One region of the Mesorhizobium sp. RSR565B genome, then DNA from elsewhere that is predicted to be linked to it. Evidence: predicted binding sites of a transcription regulator. Region 1 holds the regulator's gene; each other region holds the start of a gene.

Region 1 (3,607 bases):
ACGCATGGAGCGCAGCGGATCGGCGGCATCCATTGCTTCGATTGCAGCGAGATCGGGTGTCATCATGATCCGGCGCCCCTCCATGGACAAACGCGCGCGGCGGAGCCTGCCCGCCCAAACATGCCGGCGATCTTGAGTGGTCGCCCTTGAGCTGTCAAACATTATATATAATTCACCCATTGAAAGGCTTTGATATATAATACTCAGCCGAGCGTTTATGTCTGATGGATCACGATGCTGGATGACGAGCAGACCTCGAAGACGGAAGTGGCCTATCGCCTGCTCAGGCGCGATATTCTTGCGACCCGGCTGGCGCCTGCCGCGCCGTTGAAGCTGAGCACGCTGCGCAACACCTACGGCATCGGCTGGACGCCGTTGCGCGAGGCGCTGTCGCGGCTGGAGGCGGAACGGCTTGTGACCGCCATCAGCAACCGCGGGTTTGCGGTCGCTCCCGTCTCTCGGGCGGAGCTCGAGGATTTGGCGCGTGCGCGGCTGGTGGTCGAACTGCCCCTGCTGGTGGAATCGGTCGAGAAGGGCGACCGCGAGTGGGAAGACGCGGTCGTTGCCGCCCACTATCGTCTCTCACGGTGCGGGTCTGTTCTCGACGATCCATCGGATGATGCGGTCGACGCGTGGTACGAAAAACACGAGGCCTTCCATGCGGCGCTGCTCAGTGCCGCGACATCCAGCTGGCTGCTGCGCTTCAATGCAACGATTTCCGACCAATTGCATCGCCATCACCGCTTTCTGGGTTTGGCCCCGACGCTGCGCGCCGCCGCCGGCCGCACGGATGGGCACCGGAAGGCCGTGGCGGCCCTGCGCGACGCCGTGGCGATCGAACACCATACCGCCCTGATGGAAGCGGCCCTCGATCGCGACGTCGAACGTGCGAAAACTCTGATGACCGCTCACATCGGCTACACGCTGCGGGTCTATGCCCAGAGCGAACCCGGCGCGGATGCTGCGCAGCCCCGTCCGAAAAGGAAGCGGCGATCGTAGCCGACGACGCAGGCCACTTGTCTTCGTTTCACCCCGTTGCTGGCAACTGGGCGCAGGCGGCGCTCGCAGCGCCGAACGTTACGCTGAACAAAACGTCAACACATTCATTAAACTTTAAAAGGTTGCGGAACACAACTGGAACAGATAGTGTTTGTTCTGGGTTTGTTTTTTCTGATTCTGGTTTCAGAACCCTTGGGGGCCGCGATGCTGACGCGCAAACAACATGAGCTTCTGATGTTCATCCATGAACGCCTGAAGGAGAGCGGAATCCCGCCGTCCTTCGACGAGATGAAGGAAGCGCTCGACCTCGCCTCCAAGTCCGGCATCCACCGACTGATCACAGCGCTTGAGGAGCGCGGTTTCATTCGCCGGCTGCCGAACCGGGCGCGCGCGCTGGAAGTGCTGCGGCTACCCGACTCGATCGCACCAGGCCTCAACGCGGCGAGGAAGTTTTCGCCGAGCGTCATTCAGGGCAGTCTTGGTCAAGCCGGCCAAGGGCAAGGCGGCCAGGGACAAGGCGGGATGGGCCAAGGCGGTCTCGGCCGCCAGATCAGGCCGGGCTCGCCGTCGCGTTCGATGTCTGCCGGCAATGACGATGCCGTTTCCTCGATTTCAATCCCGGTGATGGGACGCATCGCCGCCGGCGTGCCGATCGACGCCATCCAGCATCAGACCCATTCGATCTCGGTGCCGCCCGACATGATCATGGGCGGTGAACACTACGCGCTCGAGGTCAAGGGCGATTCGATGATCGAGGCCGGCATTTTCGATGGCGACACGGTCATCATCCGCAATGCCGACACAGCCAGCCCCGGCGAGATCGTGGTGGCGTTGGTCGACGATGAGGAAGCGACCCTGAAACGCTTCCGCCGCAAGGGCGCCTCGATCGCCCTGGAAGCCGCCAACCCGGCCTACGAGACCCGCATTTTTGGACCGGACAGGGTGAAGGTGCAGGGCAAGCTTGTCGGATTGATCCGGCGCTACTGAGCCGGCTTGGGTTTGTACTTTTCACGCTGGTTGTAAGGCGGCAGGCCGCGCGCGTCGCGGGAGAAGCGGCGTTGCTCCTGCCAGGGGCGATACGGCTTGTCGACGGCGAACCGGATGGTTGGCGCTGCCGCTGCCGATTGCGGATCGAAGAAGACGGCGGCGCTGCCGTCGCGGGCCAGCTGTTTCTTCGTCACGACCAGGACCAGCGGGTCGCGGCACGGATTGTAGGCGGTGGCGTCATCGATGACGATCAGGCTCGCGAAGGCACAGGCCGGCCGCGCCGTCTTGCGGTCTTTCGCAAGAGCTACAATGGCTCCGGAAGGGTGTCGAGCGATACAGAGATCGCCGGTGCAATAGAAGGGCGAGCCGGGCGGCAGATCGAGCGGATCGAGATCGAACCGCGTATCTGTTGCCTCGAAAATCTCGGGCGGGACAATGGTTTCGGCCCGCAGCGCCCGTTTCCAATTGTCCGTGGTGAATTCGTTGGAGCGTTCGCGGTTGAGGGCGAGTTCGCCGCCACCGATCGGCATGGCCACCAAATGTGCGTCCTCGGATATGAGCACGTCGGGCGTAAGCACCTGCGGCACCGTCAACAGGCCGGCCAGCGCGAAAGGCACGGCCGCCAGCCTGAGCCAGGTGGTGGCCATGGTGGCGATGACGAGGGCGACTGCCACCAACAGCACCGAGCGGATGGAGATCAGCCCGACGGCGTCGACCGGCGAGCGCTCGGAAATCCAGGCCGATATAGCGATCATCGCCATCAGACCCTTGCCCATCACATAGAGGAACGGCCCGTCGGCGCCGAACGGCATCGCCAGTGCGCTGAGCACGGCAAAGGGCATGACGATCAACGAAACAATCGGCATCACGGCCAGATTGGCGATCAGGCTGAGCGGCGACACACGCTGAAAATGCCAGATGGCGAACAGCAAGGTTGCACTGCCGGCGATGATCGAGGTCATGGCGAGGCCGCCCATGGCCAGCGCGAATTTTCGCGACAGGAAGCCGACGAAGGAGCGCTTTGCCAGCGGCGTTCTCACCTTGTCGGCGCGGTAATCGGCCCAGCCGGCATAGGCGCCGACAAGGGCGGCTGTGGCGGCAAACGACATCTGGAAGCTGGGACCGACCACCTCGTGCGGCGACACCAGGATGACGGCAATGGCGGAGATCGCCAGATTGCGCATGGTGAGCGCGGCACGATCGAAGAGTACCGCGACCAGCATGACCGCTAGCATGATGAAACTGCGCTCGGCGGCGACCACGATGCCTGAAATGACGAGATAGGCGGCGATGGAGACGAGTGCTGCCACTGCTGCATATTTCTTGACTGGGCGGCGCGAAGAGAAATCGGGAAACAGCGCAAAGGCGCCACGCAGCAACGCCATGATGGTGCCGGCAACCAGCGCCATGTGCAGGCCGGAGATGGAGATGATGTGGTAGATGCCGGTGCGCCGCATCGCTTCGTTGACCTCGTCCGGGATGCCGGCGCGCACCCCGACAATCAACGCCGCGGCAATCTCGCCTTCGGCGCCGCCGATCTTGCCCCTGATATGGTCGGCAATGTTTTCGCGCGCGTTCTCGATTGCCGAGGAGAGCCGCGCGGTCAGCGGCGGCGGTCCCT
Region 2 (3,607 bases), 1.4 Mb from region 1:
ACGTTGCACTGATGGGGCAGTGCACCGTCCGAAGCGTTTCCAGGCGACAATGTTCCGCCGATGAGAGAACAATGAAGGCTTCACCGCCAGCGCACAATCCCCTTAGCCGCGCTGTGTTGCCGTCGCCTAGTGTCTAAAGGCCTTTAACCAGCCACGGATCGGTGTCGTATCCAAGGCGCGGCTTTTCCGGCGTTCCACCGGCCGGCAATTTGGCGGTTCCGGTCGGCCTGCAGTCCAGCTCGAGCACCTGCTTCTTGGCCGAGTGCTTCGTAGAGCAAAGGTCCGTGGCGTCACTCACCACCACCTTCTTCTCCTTGGCAACAGCGACACCAGTCCCAGCGATCACGATCGCCGCGCAAAACACAGCTACTCTCATCATACTCCCCACCGTTGCGCCTCCCCAAAAGGCTGAGCATGACGTTACGGCACTTTTAAATTAGCGCAAGCGAATATTAGCTTGCCTAGTCCCCTTCACATCGGCTCTGGTCGCCTCCCCAACCGTGCGGCACGGTGGATAAAGACAATCTAGCTGCCTCGTTGTCTACACGCGGAAAGCCTGCTCATAAGCACTTGCTGATAAGTGTAGCCTGCTATTATCTGCTCCAGAATGGATACCGATACGACCGCTATTCCGGCTGTCAGCAACGACCGAGACACTTCTGCTGCTCGCGAAAACGTCGAAGCGGGGCGTTGTAGTGAAACTGCCTCTTCTGGTCGGACAGCGCTTCGAGCTGGCTACTTTGATTTGCCTGCTGGGGCTTTCGCTGCAGAAGGGAAGGCATAACTGCAGCACTGCTGGCCTCTCCCCCACATGAAGGCTTGCGCGCATCGCTAGGCCACGGTGCCGGTAAAGTTGTACTCGACCGGCAAGGGAGTTGGTTACTCGTACTCCGAACGCTTGCATTCGATCAAAGCAGCCGCAGCGCAAGGCCCTCGTTGTTGAACAGAACGAGGCGGTTGAAACAGTGAACTCGCTTCAAAACCACAGGGCGCTGACTCGTTTCGGAAGTAGGGAGCTTGCGACACACCCTCAACTCGACTTGATTTCTGGCGGCCTTTGGCGCGAGGCGTCGTCAGAAGTAACCGCGAAAGCAACAAAGGAAACGGACCCAACTGGTCCGAAAAACCGTTTGCCTGTTGTCAGCAAGGATCGGTCCCTCCATGCTCTGACCGCTGCAAACACTGGCGTGGAGAAGCCTCGATGTCACAGACCGATGAAAGTCTTATTACCGCTACCATCGAAGGTTACGTTTTGGCCATGTCCACCGGTGCCGAAGAAGGGCTGGGGGCAGCCTTCCACCCACGCGCATCAAACATCGGTAACTTCCAGGGCGCGGTCGAATGGCTGAGTGTCGATGCCCTATGTCGGCGAGGTGATGGGTGCGGGCTTGCCGCCGAACACCAGCCCCAACTGGACAGTCGCATCGCTCGACATTACGGGCGATGCAGCCACTGTGAAGGTTGAGGACGAATTTGGAACCACAAGGTTCACCGACTATCTTTCCCTGCTCAAGATCGCAGGAGAGTGGAAGATCGTTAGCAAACTCTACCACCTTCACCATTAGGACCGTCCAGATCACAGGCCAAATACCGCGAAACTGGCGACCTTCAACCTGTCGTAGGTCTCCCAGCGCCTTTAGAGCTTGAGCTCACTCCTTAGCGCGTCGATTCGCTTCGAGGCCTCGGCTTTGCTTAGATCTTCAGCGTAGCTTCTGTCGTCGCCCGCCTGCTCACATAATGTTTTCAAGTAGGAAGCTTGCGACGGAGTCATTGGCTCGTCACCAGTCGTCCATTCGTCAGGATCCTTGCTGATAGTTTCGCTTTTGGCTCGGGGTGAAGTTTGCATGACGCTCTCCGTGTTGGGAACGGCACAACGTATTTGATCTGCTTTTGTTCCACATGCTTGAAGTGTGTGAAATTGCGAGGGCATAGGTGTTCACGACTGCAAGTTACCCGTGCTGGAAGAATCCGACGAGATTGCTTAGCTTCCGCTCGCGGTCGCCAACGATGAACCCGACGCCAACTCTGCGCGAGACATCGAAAGATCCTCCGCGCCCGCAATTTACCCCAACGGTGAGGAGACAATCCCCATGAAAGCAATCGTAGCGACGGACCAGACTGCAGGAACGGCCGGGATGAAGTTGGTGGAGCTGCCCGAGCCTCAGGCGGCAATTAACGACGTGGTCGTACAGGTTCATGCGGCAGGATTCGTCAACACCGAACTGGAGTGGCCCTCGACGTGGGCCGATCGAGCCTTCCGTGACCGGACCTCTTCGATCCTGGGCCACGAACTGGCTGGTGTGGTCACTGCGCTCGGCTACGGCACCACAGGGCTTTCTATCGGTCAGCGGGTGTTCGGCCTCGCGGACTGGCATCGCGACGGCACCCTCGCCGAGTATGTTGCCATGGAGGCCCGTAACCTCGCGCCGCTGCCCGGCGATGTCGACTTTACGGTGGGCGCTAGCCTGCCGATCTCCGGCCTAACCGCATGGCAGGGGCTGTTTCAGCATGGCCGCATCAAGGCCGGGCAGAGCGTTCTCGCGCATGGCGCTGCCGGTGCCGTCGGTTCGATGGTGGCGCAGCTTGCCAGGGAGGCTGGAGCCTATGTGATCGGCACCGGGCGGGCCGCCGACCGCCAGAAAGCGCTCGACTTCGGTGCAAATGAATTCCTCGACCTCGCAAAAGACACGCTTGAAGATGTAGGCGGCGTCGATCTGGTGTTCGATGTCATCGGCGGCGATTTCCAGAAGCGATCCGCAACGCTCGTCCGGGCCGGAGGTATCCTTGTCACAGTCGTTGGACCAACGGACATTCGACCTGCCGATGGCCTGACCGTTGACTTCGTCGTCGAGGCTGATCGCCCCCAGCTTTCTGAGATAGTGCAGCGGATCCGCGATGGACGACTGCGGACGAACATTGGCAAGGTTTCGAGCTTGGATGATGCCATCGGCACCTTCAACTCAACCGACCGACGTGCAGGAAAGACGGTTGTCCGCGTTCGTCCGTGAGAATTTGGGGCGGAGGCGGGTCCTCTCTCCTTATGGCCGCGTCGGCAGCTGACACGGTGAGGTGCAAAACAGCGCCTTTCGCGGGATGTAGTCATTGTAGCCGGGCGAGGAATTGGGGTCGTCCATCGTAACCCGATGAGCTGGTTTGCCAAACAGAGGAGGTCGAATCCTTCACGTGTTGAAAGGCCGCGATGGGGGCTCTGCAAGAGTGATACGATTGCCGTCAGGGTCTGCGATCTGGGCAATCTTTCCGTAATCACCCTCCGATTCACGTGTGAGCATTACGCCACTTTCTTCAAGCGACCTCCGGGCTTTGTCCATTTTGGGGACCACAATAGTCAGTCTGCCGGACCCAGCATTTTCCTTATCATGGAAGATTTGCAAGTTCGCGCCTGCGACGTTGCGCCATTGGATCAACCCGTCCATGGGACGATCATCAGGCCTCCGCTCGAAAAGCCGGGTATAGAACTCCTCCGCTTTCTCCATCCTTGCCGTGGCGAGCACGGCGTAAACTCCTTGGGTTTGCATTCACATCCTTCGTGCAAATTGGCTCCGCCAATAAATGGGCAAGGGTGGATTCCGTTCCGAAATGCGGTGTT
Region 3 (3,607 bases), 5.1 Mb from region 1:
CGAATAGGTCTTCTTCATGCCGCATCTCCAGTGTCAGGCGGGCCGCCAGATCAGGCGAAAGTCCGACTCAACGACCTCACTCGATCGGGCCGGAACCCGCTCCATTGGCGAGCGCCGTAACCTGCGAAAGCTTGCCTTTTTTGATCAGAACAGGCTTCGAATAGGTTTTCTTCATAGTGAATCCTCCAAGCTTACGCGATAATGCCAGACGGATCGGCACTGTCAACCTTCGCGGCCTCGCTGTCCCATCCCGGTTTTTCTTGGCGCCGATGCGCTAACTGCAAGTCCACCTTCATCGACAAAGCGTTGTTCTTGGGCGTGCATGGCTGGCCGGGTTGCGGTGCGAAAAATGTCCGAAACTGCGGCGGGTCTGGCCTGGTTGGTCGGCCTGCTCAAACAGAGCGGCAATGCAGCGCGGAGGGGTCCAGCCTAAACATTGGCCTTGCCGTCGCGCCGCACTCACAGTTCCTTCTCCGCCAGTTCGCGGAAGGCGTCGGGAACCGAGCGCCGGGCTTCCAGCGCCACGGCGCCATAGCCGACAGCCTCTCTGCCAAAGCGCTGGCGGATCTTGTCGATGGCGCGGTCGGCGCCAAAGCGCGCCAGGCCTTGCCTGCTGCCGGGCCGCTGCTTTTCATCGGCAAGCCCGAGCGGCAGCTCCAACTGCAGCTCGGCACTTTCTTCCAGCTGCGACACCGAGATCGCCAGCAGCGAGATGGTCTTCTCCCGAGGGTTGGCGGCCAGCACGCCGCGCACCAGCTCCCCGGCGATTTCGGCCAGCATCGCGGTTGCCGAAATCGGCTGATCGAGCGTCAGCGAGCGTGTGACAGCGTGCAGATCGGCGAAACGCACGCGCACCGTCACCGTGCGCCCGGGCCGTGATTTCGCCCTGAGCCGGCTTGCGACCCGGTCTGCCAGATGCAGCAGCACGGGTCCGAAGATACGCGCCTCGGCCGGCCGTCTGCCAAGCGCCGACTGCGCGCCGGCGGAATGCGACGGCCTGTGGGTTTCGAGCTTTCGCGGGTCGCGGTTCCATGCCAGCGACGCCAGCTTTTCGCCGGCGGCGGGCCCGAGTAACCTTCGCAGCGCCCCGCTATGCGTCTTTGCCAACTGGCCGATGGTCTCGATGCCGATCTCGGCCAGCCGCGCTCTGGTCGCCGGGCCGACGCCCCACATCAGCCCGACTGGCAGATCATGCAGGAAGGCAAGTTCGGTGTCCGGATCGACCACCACCAGGCCGTCGGGCTTGGCCACCTGCGAGGCGATCTTGGCCAGATGCTTGGTGCGCGCCACGCCGATCGAGATCGGCAGGCCGAGCTCTGCCCGGACGCGCCGACGCACCGTGGCGGCGATCTCGGCCGGCGGCCCGAACAGATGCGTGCAGCCGGCGACATCGGCAAAGGCTTCATCGATGGAAATCCGCTCGACCAGCGGCGTGAAATCGTCGAGCACCTTGATGGCGGCGTCGCCCAGCCGCTGATAGTCGGCGAAATGGCCGCCGACGAAGATCAGTCCGGGGCAAAGCTCGCGCGCGCGTCGTCCGGGCATGCCGCCGCGCACGCCGAAAACCCTGGCTTCGTAGGAAGCGGCAAGCACGACGCCGCCGCCGACGGCGATCGGCTTGCCCCTGAGCGCCGGGTCGAGCAGCTGCTCGACCGAGGCGTAGAAGGCGTCGAGATCCGCATGCAGGATGGTGGGCTCCATCCCGACCGTTCCCTTTGCGGCGTTGCAGCATTAGCCGCGTCTGTTGTGAGAGGCGTTTTTGCCGAACAAATAGAGAACAAACAGGGCCTGTTGTCAAGCGAAGTGGTTGTCGCCGGCCGGCCCGTTCCAGGTCGGGCTGTCGAGTGCTCCGCCTGGGCATCGGACCTGCGGAACATTGTCTCTCGCCTCGGCGTTCATATCCGCGACGGGACGCTGTTTTTGTGGAGGCCGGTATGGGCCAGTTCGCGATGATCGACCTCGTCAGCGTCATTGACGCCTGCACGAGCGATCGCGTTGCCGGGCACTGCGTGTCAATGGCCAGGGCGGTGGAGGAGTTGCGAGTGCTGACCGGTGATTTCGTATCGCCGGACGAGACGGTGGCCAACGCGCTGTCGGCAGTGGCGCTGGGGCGCGGCTGCGCGGTGGTGTTCGACGAGCGAGCGGGCGCCGACATCTTGCTGACGCCGTAGCGCGGCGGCGCCGGGTTGTGGCAGCCAGAAAAGTCGAACAGCGTGCAAAAAGCTGTGCAGGCATGGCCCCATAACCGGGGCGTGGAAAATTTCTGCGCGTGGGTGTATTCTCCAGGTCGCAAGCGGTCGCAGACCGCATAGGGGGAGAAATGACATGCCGAGGGTTTCAGAACTCTTTTTCAAAACTGCCATCTTGTTCCTGATGTTGGGGATTGCGGCCGGCCTGCAGATGGCGATCTCGGGCGACCACGCCGCTTTTCCGGCGCACGCGCATATCAATCTGCTCGGTTGGGTGACGAGCGCCATCTTCGGCGGCTACTACGCGCTCAATCCGCAAAAGGCGGCGCGTCGCGTCGCCATGATCCACTACGGGCTCTACACTCTCGGCTTGGTGATCATGCTGCCGGCGCTGTATGTGATGCTGCAGGGAAACCCGGCGCTTGAACCGATCGTCGCCGGCGGCTCGCTCATTATCGCCGCTGCCGTTCTGGTTTTTGCTTTCGTGGTGTTTTCGCCCGAAACGGCGCGCTCGGTGTCCGGCGTGGTTCCGGCCTCTCGCTGACTGTTCGCGCGCGGCGATCAAAGTCCGACCCGCATTCGCGACCCGCGACACGGGTTGGCCAGGCCGATGGCCGCAGCCGCTGGCTGCGGTGTCTATCGCCGCGTCGGCGTTTAACATACCCGAGTCCCACCACGTATTATTTCGTGACTATTTGGCGCCGGAACCTTCCCAGATATCGCGCGTTGCGGCGACTGTATTCGCGCTGCCTTATATATAGGCAGACTTGAGTACGTCCACAGCATGGGTTGGGGGAGGAGCAGGCCACCATGTCGAAAAGAGAAATCGGAACGTCGGCCTCACTGGGCCGACGCATCGCCGATCTGAAAGCCAGGATGCGAGACGCCAGCGTTACTGAACACGAGATGCAGACCTTCCAGAAGGTCGCAGCCATCATGGGAGGTGTCGAAGGCTCCCTACGCCTCGACGCCGACGACCTGATCGCGGCGTCCTTCGTCACCGAGGCGCTCGGCGATCCCGGGTCGAATTGAAGGTCAGAGCCCGTCGGCACTCAAGTGCCGGCGGTCGATGGCCCGGTTCGCAGCGCCGCGATGCCGGAGCGTGTCTGCACCGCCCGCGGCGGGGATTTCTTGCGCACTTTGAAGATTTCAGGCGAGCGGCCTCGACGGCGCTTGAAATATTGGGCTTCGCGTTCGTGCTTCTCGGCTGCTTCTCGGCTGTCGAAGGTGCCGAGATTGTCGCCGTCCAGCCCTTGACCACAAGGGCTAAGCCAAACCGCCAAGGCGCCTTAAACGAAGGATCCGGCCAGCCGGATCCTTCGAAATATCGCGATGCTCCGGCATCGCCTTCAGCTCATACTTGGTCCAACTGGTGACGGCGTGGACGTCCCGGGAAACCTCTCGAAAGTCCGCGGTCG
Region 4 (3,607 bases), 430 kb from region 1:
GCGTCTTCATCGAAAAGTTCGTCGTCGATCCGCGTCATATCGAAATCCAGGTGCTGGCCGACGCGCATGGCACCGCCCTCTATCTCGGCGAGCGCGAATGCTCGATCCAGCGTCGGAACCAGAAGGTGGCGGAAGAGGCGCCGTCGCCATTCCTCGATGCCAGGACGCGCAAGGCGATGGGCGAGCAGGCCGTGGCGCTAGCCAAGGCGGTCGACTACCAGAGCGCCGGCACCGTCGAGTTCATCGTCGATGCTGAAAAGAACTTCTATTTCCTTGAAATGAATACACGATTGCAGGTCGAGCATCCGGTGACGGAGCTTGTTACCGGCATCGACCTGGTCGAGCAGATGATCCGCGTCGCCGCCGGCGAGAAGCTGGCGATCGAGCAGAGCGACGTCACGCTGAACGGCTGGGCGGTGGAAAGCCGGCTCTATGCCGAGGATCCCTATCGCAATTTCCTGCCCTCGATCGGCCGGTTGACGCGCTACCGGCCGCCGGAGGAGGGCACGTTCGGCGATGTCGTCATCCGCAACGACACCGGCGTCACCGAAGGCTCCGAGATTCCGATGTTCTATGATCCGATGGTGGCAAAACTCTGCACCTGGGCGCCCACGCGTATCGAGGCCATCGATGCCATGTCGGAAGCGCTGGACAGTTTCGTCGTCGACGGCATCGAGCACAACATCCCGTTCCTGGCGGCGCTGATGCAGCATCCGCGCTGGCGCGAGGGGCGGATATCGACGGGCTTCATCGCCGAGGAATATCCTGACGGCTTCGCGCCGATCGTGCCCAATGGCGATGAAAAGGCAGTGCTGGCGGCGATCGCCACCGCGGTCGAGCTTCTGCGCCGCGATCGGCTTGACCGGCTGGGCGGGCGGCTGGCGCCGCATTCGGGCGCACTCAAGCGCGATTGGGTGGTGAAGCTCGGCGACGACTATCTCCAGGCTTCGATCATCGAGGGCATGATCTCCATTCCGATGGAAATCGATCTGTCGGTCGATGGCGGCAAAGCGCTGACCGTGGCGTCCGACTGGCGGCCGGGCGACCTCATCTGGCGCGGCACTGTCGGTGCCCGCAAGGTCACGGCGCAGATCAGGCCGCTGCCGAACGGCCTGCGCATTGCCTGGAAGGGCATGTCGGTGACGGCGCGCGCCATGCTGCCGCGAACGGCTGAACTGGAAAGGCTGATGCCGGAAAAGGTGGCGCCGGACACGTCCAAGATGCTGCTTTGCCCGATGCCGGGCCTGGTCGTGTCGATCGCGGTTGCCGAGGGGCAGGAGGTCAAGGCCGGCGAGACGCTGGCCGTGGTCGAGGCGATGAAGATGGAAAACGTGTTGCGCGCCGACCGCGATCTTGTCGTGTCGAAGCTCAACGCCAAGCCGGGTGACAGCCTGGCTGTGGATGCGGTGATCATGGAGTTCGCCTAGAGATTGTTTGGAAATTCTACTCCGGCGGCCATCTGAAGGCGGTTTCTGCGCTTCCCGTGCTCACGGACCAATGGCCGCTGCGCTCCGGTTCTCGAAACCACCATCATATGACTCGCCAGAGCGAATTTCGAACAATCTCTGAGCCGTGCGGCTGGGTACGGAAGCCTGTGGTCGGTGGTCATTTGTGCTGGACTGGCATCGCCCGGTCCGGGACAATACATCTCCATCGACTCAAAGCCCTTCGAGCAATTTGATACATCATGGCGGATGACAAACTTCCACGCGATCCCCTGAAGCGCGAAGCAGCGCTCGCTGCTGCGCGCCCTGAGGCACCGGCGCGGCGGTTCATCCATCTGCGCGTGCATTCGGCGTATTCGCTGCTCGAGGGAGCCTTGCAGGTCGCCGCCGTTGTCGGTCATGCCGTCAAGGACGAGTGCCCGGCAATCGCCGTCACCGACACAAACAATCTGTTCGGCGCGCTGGAATTTGCCCAGAAGGCGGTGAAGGAAGGCATCCAGCCGATTATCGGCTGCCAAATCGATCTCGCCTTTTCCGGCGAGACCAGTGACGCACAGCGCGACCGCCGCCGCAACGGGCCGGAGATGAACGCCGTGGTGCTGCTCGCCGCCACTGAGGTTGGCTATAGCAACCTCGTCAGGCTGGTCAGCCAGGTCTATCTGGAGACGCCGCCGGGCGAGCCCGTACATCTGACGTCAGCAATGCTGGAAGGCCATAGCGATGGCCTGATCTGCCTCAGCGGCGGGCCGCGCGGCCCGATCGGCCGGGCGCTGAAGGAGGATCGCCGAGATCTTGCCGAGACGCGGCTTCTGGCACTCAAGGCGCTGTTCGGCGACCGGCTCTATGTCGAACTGGACCGCGTTTCCGGCTATGACCGCGCCATCGAGAAATCATCGGTCGATCTTGCCTATACCCATGATCTGCCGCTGGTCGCCACGAATGAGGCGTTCTTCGCCGCCCGCGACGACTATGACGCGCATGATGCGCTGATCGCCATTGCCGAAGGGTCGGTCGTTGCCGCCGACAACCGCCGCCGCCTGACATCGGACAATTTCCTGCGCAGCCAGGCCGATATGGCAAGGCTGTTTGCCGACCTGCCTGAGGCGATCGACAACACCGTCGAGATCGCCCTGCGCTGTTCCTACTATCCCAAGACCCGCAACCCGATCCTGCCGCGCTTTACCGGCGGCGATGTCGCCGACAATGAGGTGGCGCTGAAGGCCGAGGCCGATGAACTGCGCCGGCAGGCCCATGAAGGTCTCGACGCCCGGCTGGCGGCGCATGGACCCACCGCCGGCTACACGGTCGAACAATACCGCGAGCGGCTCGATTTCGAGCTCTCCATCATCGAGAAGATGAAATTTCCCGGTTACTTCCTGATCGTGGCCGACTTCATCAAATGGGCGAAGGCGCAAGGCATTCCGGTCGGGCCGGGCCGCGGTTCTGGCGCCGGATCGCTGGTCGCTTATTCCACGACCATCACCGATATCGATCCGCTGCGCTTCTCGCTGCTGTTCGAGCGCTTCCTCAACCCCGACCGCGTGTCGATGCCCGACTTCGACATCGACTTCTGCCAGGACCGGCGCGAAGAGGTCATCCGCTACGTCCAGCAGAAATATGGCCGCGACCAGGTGGGACAAATCATCACCTTCGGTACGCTGCAGGCGCGCGCGGTGCTGCGCGACGTCGGCCGCGTGCTGCAAATGCCTTACGGCCAAGTCGACAAGCTCTCCAAAATGGTGCCGCAGAACCCGGCCAATCCGGTCAAGCTGGCGGATGCCATCGCCAACGAGCCGCGCTTTGCCGAGGAGGCCGAGAAGGAGCCAATCGTGCAGACGCTGCTCGATATGGCGCAAAAGCTGGAAGGGCTCTACCGCCACGCTTCGACGCACGCCGCCGGCATCGTCATCGGCGACCGGCCCTTGTCGGAACTGGTGCCGATGTACCGCGATCCGCGCTCCGACATGCCGGTCACCCAGTTCAACATGAAATATGTCGAACAGGCCGGGCTGGTGAAGTTCGACTTCCTCGGCCTGAAGACGCTGACCGTGCTGGAGACGGCGGTGAAGCTGATCCGCCGGCGCGGCATCGAGATCGACCTGGCGACGATCCCGCTCGACGATCCTGAAACCTACGCCATGCTGTCGCGCGGCGAAGTGGTC

Evidence for each region. The regulator LexA, encoded in region 1, represses DNA repair genes until DNA is damaged. The targets are predictions, from matches to a motif close to TGTTCNNNNTGTGTTCNG.
Region 2: the regulator LexA is predicted to act here: its motif matches at 1,881-1,898, upstream of ACYG9R_RS19700 (DUF3072 domain-containing protein).
Region 3: the regulator LexA is predicted to act here: its motif matches at 1,763-1,780, upstream of dinB (DNA polymerase IV).
Region 4: the regulator LexA is predicted to act here: its motif matches at 1,544-1,561, upstream of dnaE (DNA polymerase III subunit alpha).

What each region holds. Positions count from the first base shown of each region.
Region 1 covers NZ_JBTTIE010000001.1:5,472,723-5,476,329, forward strand. The annotation lists gene kynU (kynureninase) at 1-66, opposite strand, end outside; gene ACYG9R_RS26355 (GntR family transcriptional regulator) at 235-999, shown strand; gene lexA (transcriptional repressor LexA) at 1,204-1,986, shown strand; gene ACYG9R_RS26365 (ComEC/Rec2 family competence protein) at 1,980-3,607, opposite strand, start outside.
Region 2 covers NZ_JBTTIE010000001.1:4,072,444-4,076,050, reverse strand. The annotation lists gene ACYG9R_RS19710 (hypothetical protein) at 134-379, opposite strand; partial or broken gene ACYG9R_RS19705 (nuclear transport factor 2 family protein) at 1,202-1,565, shown strand; gene ACYG9R_RS19700 (DUF3072 domain-containing protein) at 1,637-1,846, opposite strand; gene ACYG9R_RS19695 (NADP-dependent oxidoreductase) at 2,091-3,008, shown strand; gene ACYG9R_RS19690 (VOC family protein) at 3,180-3,512, opposite strand.
Region 3 covers NZ_JBTTIE010000001.1:327,077-330,683, reverse strand. The annotation lists gene ACYG9R_RS01665 (hypothetical protein) at 1-18, opposite strand, end outside; gene ACYG9R_RS01660 (hypothetical protein) at 77-175, opposite strand; gene dinB (DNA polymerase IV) at 460-1,701, opposite strand; gene ACYG9R_RS01650 (hypothetical protein) at 1,935-2,171, shown strand; gene ACYG9R_RS01645 (heme-copper oxidase family protein) at 2,326-2,733, shown strand; gene ACYG9R_RS01640 (hypothetical protein) at 3,000-3,221, shown strand; gene ACYG9R_RS01635 (hypothetical protein) at 3,242-3,472, opposite strand.
Region 4 covers NZ_JBTTIE010000001.1:5,042,455-5,046,061, forward strand. The annotation lists gene ACYG9R_RS24150 (acetyl-CoA carboxylase biotin carboxylase subunit) at 1-1,427, shown strand, start outside; gene dnaE (DNA polymerase III subunit alpha) at 1,688-3,607, shown strand, end outside.